DNA from 2 places in the Rhizobium sp. PP-CC-3G-465 genome. Region 2 is predicted to be linked to the other one. Evidence: predicted binding sites of a transcription regulator. Region 2 holds the regulator's gene; the other holds the start of a gene.
What was found. The regulator HrcA, encoded in region 2, represses chaperone genes, less so after heat shock. The targets are predictions, from matches to a motif close to GTTAGCACTCNCNNNNNGNGAGTGCTAAC.

Region 1 (3,783 bases), 390 kb from region 2:
AGGTTGAGCACGGCGGTGATGCGGTGAAGCAATACCCGTTCCGAAAAATAGGAAGTCGGTAGCTCGAAGCGGTCGATCCCCGGGGACATGCCCTGAAGCCCCGTGGAACGAAAAAGGGCGGCCCTTGCGGACCGCCCCTTCATTCCGTCAATCCTTTTCGGATTGATTACATCATGCCGCCCATGCCGCCCATGTCGGGCATGCCGCCGCCGGCGCCGCTGTCCTTCTTGGGAAGTTCGGCGATCATGGCTTCGGTGGTGATCAGGAGCGAAGCGACCGAAGCTGCGTTCTGCAGCGCGGTGCGCACGACCTTGACCGGGTCGACGATGCCCATGGCGATCATGTCGCCATATTCGCTCGTCTGGGCGTTGTAGCCGTAGTTGTCGTCGTTCTTGTCGAGGATCTTGCCAACGACGATCGAAGCTTCGTCACCGGCATTGTCGGCGATCTGGCGAACGAGCGACTGGAGAGCCTTGCGAACGATGGCGACGCCGGCGTCCTGATCGGCATTCTCGCCCTTGACGTCGAGAACGGCCGAGCAACGCAGCAGAGCCACGCCGCCGCCGGGAACGATGCCTTCCTGAACGGCTGCACGGGTTGCGTTCAGCGCGTCGTCGATGCGGTCCTTGCGTTCCTTGACTTCGATTTCCGTCGAGCCGCCGACGCGGATGACGGCAACGCCACCAGCGAGCTTGGCCAGACGTTCCTGAAGCTTTTCGCGGTCGTAGTCCGAAGAGGTTTCTTCGATCTGCGCCTTGATCTGGGCAACGCGGCCTTCGATCTCGTTCTTGGCGCCGGCACCGTCGACGATGGTCGTGTTCTCCTTGGAGATCGAGACCTTCTTGGTACGGCCGAGCATTTCGAGCGTGACGTTCTCGAGCTTGATGCCGATGTCTTCGGAGATGACCGTGCCACCCGTCAGAACGGCGATGTCTTCCAGCATGGCCTTGCGGCGGTCGCCGAAGCCCGGAGCCTTGACGGCAGCGATCTTGAGGCCGCCACGCAGCTTGTTGACGACGAGCGTTGCAAGAGCTTCGCCTTCGACATCTTCAGCGATGATCAGGAGCGGCTTGCCGGTCTGGACGACAGCTTCGAGAACCGGAAGCATGGCCTGCAGGTTCGAAAGCTTCTTTTCGTGCAGGAGAACGTAAACGTCCTCGAGCTCGGCCAGCATCTTTTCCGGGTTGGTCACGAAGTAGGGGCTGAGGTAGCCGCGGTCGAACTGCATGCCTTCGACGACTTCGAGTTCGGTTTCGGCGGTCTTGGCTTCCTCGACGGTGATGACACCCTCGTTGCCGACCTTCTGCATGGCTTCAGCAATGTCGAGACCAACCTGCTTGTCGCCGTTTGCCGAGATGGTGCCGACCTGAGCGACTTCTTCCGATGTGGAGATCGGCTTTGCCTTGGCCTGCAGGTCCTTGACGACGGCGAGAACGGCGAGGTCGATGCCGCGCTTCAGGTCCATCGGGTTCATGCCGGCTGCAACGGCCTTGTTGCCTTCGCGAACGATGGCCTGGGCCAGAACGGTTGCAGTCGTGGTGCCGTCACCGGCGATGTCGTTGGTCTTGGAAGCGACTTCGCGAACGAGCTGTGCGCCCATGTTCTCGAACTTGTCTTCCAGTTCGATTTCCTTGGCGACGGAAACGCCGTCCTTGGTGATGCGCGGTGCGCCGAAGGACTTGTCGATGACGACGTTGCGGCCCTTGGGGCCCAGCGTGACCTTGACGGCATCAGCGAGGACATCGACGCCGCGCAGCATTTTTTCGCGCGCGGTGCGGCCGAATTTTACTTCTTTAGCTGCCATTTTGAAAACTCCCGGGCATAAGCCCAAATTTTAAGTGTCGTCGGATTGTGCGAAGGACCTGCCGAAGGCAGAGCCGATATCAGGCGATAACGCCCATGATGTCGGATTCCTTCATGATCAACAGGTCTTCGCCGTTGAGCTTGACTTCGGTGCCCGACCACTTGCCGAACAGGATGCGGTCGCCGGCCTTGACGTCCAAAGGAACGATCTTGCCGCTGTCGTCACGCGCGCCGGAGCCGACGGCGACGATTTCGCCTTCCTGCGGCTTTTCCTTGGCGGTGTCGGGAATGATGATGCCGCCCTTGGTCTTGGCTTCGGACTCGACGCGACGTACGACGACGCGGTCGTGCAGGGGGCGGAAGGTAGTGCTTGTCATTGTCTTTTCCCTCGATCAAATGACGCTGGGATCTCTAGGATCCATCGATCTGTTAGCACTCCGGTAGGTCGAGTGCTAGCAAGGCTGAGATAAGGACGGTTTGTGCCGGAGTCAAGATTGGCGGCCATCATTTATGTCCGCCGCCTGTCACATGACCATCGTAGAGACGGTCTGCGACACGGGTGAGACGCGCGTCGCAAGGGGCCGATCGATCGTTGTCAGAACGATTCGGACGGGATAAGGCGCGGGGCGGACGATGAACGATCAACACGGCACGAATGAGACGGGCGCCGTTTCCGACCATCCGCGCGATGTTTCCACAGAGGCGGGTAACAGCCCGAAGCCGTCTTTCGCACAAGCCGCGCGCGTCTGGGCCCGTATCGGTCTTCTCGGCTTCGGCGGCCCGGCCGGGCAGATCGCGCTGATGCACCGCGAGGTGGTGGAAACGCGGCGCTGGGTGCCGGAGGATCGCTTCCTGCACGCCCTGAATTACTGCATGCTGCTGCCGGGTCCGGAAGCGCAGCAGCTCGCCATCTATATCGGCTGGCTGCTGCACGGCACGCGCGGCGGGCTCGTGGCCGGCATCCTCTTCGTGGCGCCCGGTCTCTGCATTCTGCTCGGCCTTTCGACGCTGTACGCGCTCTACCACCAGACGGGCATGCTCTCGGCGGTATTCTTCGGCCTGAAGGCTGCGGTGCTCGCCATCGTGGTCGAAGCGCTCCTGCGTCTCGCCCGGCGCGCGCTGAAGACGGTCTCGTCGCGCGCCATTGCCGCGCTGGCCTTCGCGGCCCTGTTCTTCTTCTCCGTGCCCTTTCCGCTGGTCATCCTCGCCGCCGGCCTGTTCGGCCTGCTCACAGCCAAGCGGAAGGCGGAAGCTAGATGGGTGGCAGGGGCAACGGACAGGTCGAGAACCTGGCCGCAGACGCTGGCGCTCGTCGGCCTCTGGTCGTGCCTCTGGGTCGCCCCGCTCGGCCTCATCCTCGCCCTCTGGGCCGCCGGAAACGTCTTCTTCGCCCTCCACATCTTCTTTTCCAAGATGGCTGTCGTCACCTTCGGCGGGGCCTATGCGGTGCTCGCCTATGTCGCCCAGCAGGCGGTGGAAACCCACCACTGGCTGCGGCCCGGTGAAATGCTGGATGGGCTGGCGCTGGCGGAAACCACGCCGGGGCCGCTGGTTCTGGTGCTGACCTTCGTCGCCTTCATGGCGGCCTTCCGCCTGCCGCCGGCCGGGCTCGATCCCGTGGTTGCAGGCCTCATCGGCGGCCTCGTCGCCACCTGGGTCACCTTCGTGCCGTGCTTCGCCCTCATCTTCCTCGGCGCGCCCTCCGTCGAGCGGCTGCGGGGCAACCGCATGGCGGTCGCGGCCATGAGCGCGATCTCGGCCGCCGTGGTCGGCGTCATCCTCAACCTCGCCGTCTGGTTCGCCCTGCACGTGCTGTTTGCGAACGTGCAGCAGAGCCGGTTCGGGCCGTTGGTCCTGTCCGTTCCCGAACTGGCGAGTTTCAACGTCGCGGCAGCGCTTCTCGCGCTGCTGGCAGGCAGCCTGCTCTTCGTCGCGCGGCTTGGCGTGGTCGGCACGCTCGCCGTCTGCGCCGCCGGCGGG
Region 2 (3,783 bases):
TCAAGCGTGCGTGTCATGGTGGGTCTCGAAGTGTGAACCGGAGGACGTCGAAACGCCGCGGAAACGTGGGTCGGTGAATATGGGTCGTCCGATCCGCATGAAAGCGAACGGTTGACGCACGGCATGGAGAAGATCGGTTCAGCCGATGGACCAGAGGCCCGGTTCGGCGCATTCCAGGCTGTTGCCGGCCGGGTCGCGAAAATAAAAGGATCGCGCGCCCGTTGGCCAGGTGATCTCACTCTCGATCATCACGCCATCCGCCGCAAGTCTCTCCCGCAGGGATGTCAGATTGTCGCGCGACACCCGGAAGCAAACATGGCCGGGGCCGGTCGTGCCGTGCACCGGGACAGGCAAAGCAGGGGCCTCCGTAGGCTTCAGAGTCTCGGTCGGGTTGAAGATCAGGAGAACGCCCTGTCCGCAGCGAAAGAACAGGTGGCGGCCATCGACGCGGGCGATGCGCTCCAGTCCGAGCACCTCGCCATAAAAGCGGTCGGCCGCATCCAGATCCGATGCGTAGAGCGCCGTTTCCAGAATACCTTCGAGAACCTGAGTCCTATCCGCCACCGCTTGGCCTCCGTTCTTAAGCGATCGTCTGCTTCTGCAGGGCGACCAGTTCGGAGATGCCGTTCTTCGCCAGACCCATCAGGCTTGCGAATTCCGCTTCGGAGAAAGGCTTGCCTTCGGCCGTGCCCTGAATTTCGACGATGCCGCCGGAGCCGGTCATGACGAAGTTCGCATCCGTCTCGGCGGCGCTATCTTCCAGATAATCGAGATCGATCACGGCCTGATCGGCGAAGATGCCGCAGGAAATCGCCGCGACGTGATCCTTCAGCACACGCTCGACCTTCGTCATGTTGCGTGCTTCCATCCACTTCAGGCAGTCGTGCAGCGCGATCCATGCGCCGGTGATGGACGCCGTGCGGGTGCCGCCATCGGCCTGGATCACGTCGCAATCGAGCGAGATCTGGCGTTCGCCGAGCGCCTGCAGGTCGACGACCGAGCGGAGCGAGCGGCCGATGAGGCGCTGGATTTCCTGCGTGCGGCCGCTCTGCTTGCCGGTTGCGGCTTCGCGCTTCATGCGGTCGCCGGTCGCGCGCGGCAGCATGCCGTATTCCGCGGTTACCCAGCCCTTGCCGCTGTTGCGCAGCCATGGCGGCGTCTTTTCTTCAAGGCTCGCCGTGCACAGCACATGCGTATCGCCAAACTTGACCAGGCACGAGCCTTCGGCATGCTTGGAGACGTTGCGCTCGAAGGTGACCTTGCGCATCTGATCTGTTTTTCTGCCGGACGGCCGCATCGTGGACTCCTAGGTCTTAAGGTTGCGTGCCTTCTAGCCTATGTTGTCGCGCAAAGGAAATACGAGGAGCGAAATACCGCCGTCAAAGACGCGCGACAGCGCCTGAATGCCAATTTTCCCTTTGTCGATCCGACGGCCTCTCACTATATTTCGGTTATGGTACAAAAGGAACGATCCGCCGACACGGCGGCGCTGACATCGGCAATGCGCGACAGGCTCTCGGCCCTCGACGAGCGCTCCGGCGAGGTCTTCCGCCGCATCGTTGAAAGCTATCTGGACAGCGGTGAGCCGCTGGGCTCCCGCAGCCTGTCGCGGCTTCTCCCGATGTCGCTTTCGCCGGCCTCGGTGCGCAATGTCATGAGCGATCTTGAGGAGCTGGGCCTCATCTACTCGCCGCATGTCAGCGCGGGGCGTCTGCCGACGCAGATCGGGCTGCGCTTCTTTGTGGACGCCTTCATGCAGGTCGGCAATCTCTCGGCAGAAGACCGCGCCTCGATCGACCGCCAGGTACGCCGGAGCGACCGGGACCAGCCGGTGGAGCAATTGTTCAACGTGGCAAGCCAGGTCCTGTCCGGCATGTCGCGCGGTGCCGGCCTCGTCATCACGGCGAAGAACGATCCTGTGCTCAAGCATGTCGAATTCATGCGTCTTGCCCCCACCAAGGCCTTGGCGGTGCTGGTCGGCGAGCACGATCAGGTGGAAAACCGCATCATCGAGCTGCCCGCCGGCGTCACGAGCTCGCAGCTGACGGAAGCGGCGAATTTCCTGAATGCGCATCTGGCCGGCCAAACGCTTGCCGAGGTGCGGGGACAGTTGCAAAAGGTCAAGGAGACGGTCCGCACCGAACTCGACGTCCTGTCGCAGGATCTGGTCGAGCGTGGCCTTGCCAGCTGGTCCGGCGGCGATGCCGACGACAAGAGCCCGACCCAGCTGATCGTGCGCGGCCGTGCCAATCTTCTCGAAGGTCTTGCCGGCGCAGAGGATATCGATCGGCTGCGCATGCTGTTCGATGACCTTGAGAAGAAGGACAGTATGATCGAGCTTCTCAGTCTTGCGGAGACCGGGCCGGGCGTGCGGATTTTCATCGGATCGGAGAACAAGCTGTTCTCGCTGTCCGGCTCGTCGCTCATCGTCGCGCCCTATAAGGATGGTGACGATCGGATCATCGGCGCGGTCGGCGTCATCGGCCCGACGCGGCTGAATTACGCGCGGATCGTGCCGATGGTGGACTATACGGCACAGCTCATGTCGCGCCTTTCACGATAGCCGACCCCGACGATGCCCGGGGCGGCGGGCGATCGGGCGCAACGACCCTTGATTTTTGGCGCCCGAACCTCGATATCGGCATCAAATTCCCGAAACGATCCTGAATGCGGAGACGTCATGACCGACGAAACAAACAAACACGGTGCCGAAGCCAGCAAGCCGGCGGAAGACATCGTCACGCCGGCCGAGGCAGATGTGCACGACATGTTTGAAGACGCCGATGAGGCGGCTCAGGCCGAAGCCGAAGAGCTGGAGGCCGCGCGCGCCGAAGCGGCCGATTTCCGTGATCGCTATATGCGGCTGGCCGCCGACATGGACAATCTGCGCCGTCGCACCGAGCGCGAAGTCAAGGATGCCAAGTCCTACTCCGTGGCAGGCTTTGCTCGCGACATGCTGGCCGTGTCCGACAATCTCCGTCGTGCGCTGGATGCCATTCCGGCCGACGTGCGGGCCGGTGCCGATGCGGGCCTCAGCACCCTGATCGAAGGTGTCGAGCTGACCGAGCGGTCCATGCTGTCGACACTTGAGCGCCACGGCGTTCGCAAGCTTGAACCGGAAGGCCAGAAGTTCGACCCGAACTTCCATCAGGCCATGTTCGAAATCCCGAACCCGGACGTGCCCCACAACACGGTCGTTCAGGTCGTCCAAGCCGGCTTTACGATCGGCGAGCGCGTCCTGCGTCCCGCCATGGTCGGCGTCGCCAAGGGCGGTCCGAAGGTCGTCATTGCCGAAGGCGAAGCCTCGGCCAACTGACAATCGACGGAGGCCGGGGAGGGCGAGCGACCTCTCCGGCTTCCAGTCTTGCCCGCGCTATCGAGATAGCGCTCCGTTGCCGCTGTTTGGTCTATCCGAACAGCTGCCGCAGATGGTCGTTCAGAAACACGCCGCCGGGATCGAGTTTCTCCCGCAAGGCGCGGAAGTCTCCTGCACGGGGATAGAGCGCCGTTAAGTCGTCACCCGTCAGAAAATGCAGCTTTCCCCAGTGCGGCCGAGAGCCGAACTGCCGCAGGATCGAATCGACATCCGACAGATACGCCCAGTAGTCCGTGCCCGGCTCGCCGGAGACGGAGAGGGTGATCGAATCCTGTTCGAAGAACGGGCTGATCCAGCCGGGGTCACCGGCCGTGAAGCGGTATTCGATCGGATAGATGCAGGTCGGGTGCTTGGTGAGCATCAGCTCGCGCACCGCCCGGCAGGCGTCTTTGCCATGCCGCACCGGC

Region 1: the regulator HrcA is predicted to act here: its motif matches at 2,232-2,260, upstream of groES (co-chaperone GroES).

Annotation. Positions count from the first base shown of each region.
Region 1 is NZ_SLYH01000001.1:1,855,975-1,859,757, reverse strand. It holds gene groL (chaperonin GroEL) at 167-1,804, opposite strand; gene groES (co-chaperone GroES) at 1,884-2,180, opposite strand; gene chrA (chromate efflux transporter) at 2,437-3,783, shown strand, end outside.
Region 2 is NZ_SLYH01000001.1:2,248,249-2,252,031, reverse strand. It holds gene rdgB (RdgB/HAM1 family non-canonical purine NTP pyrophosphatase) at 1-17, opposite strand, end outside; gene C8J33_RS10645 (VOC family protein) at 139-564, opposite strand; gene rph (ribonuclease PH) at 581-1,297, opposite strand; gene hrcA (heat-inducible transcriptional repressor HrcA) at 1,502-2,563, shown strand; gene grpE (nucleotide exchange factor GrpE) at 2,681-3,316, shown strand; gene C8J33_RS10625 (D-arabinono-1,4-lactone oxidase) at 3,408-3,783, opposite strand, start outside.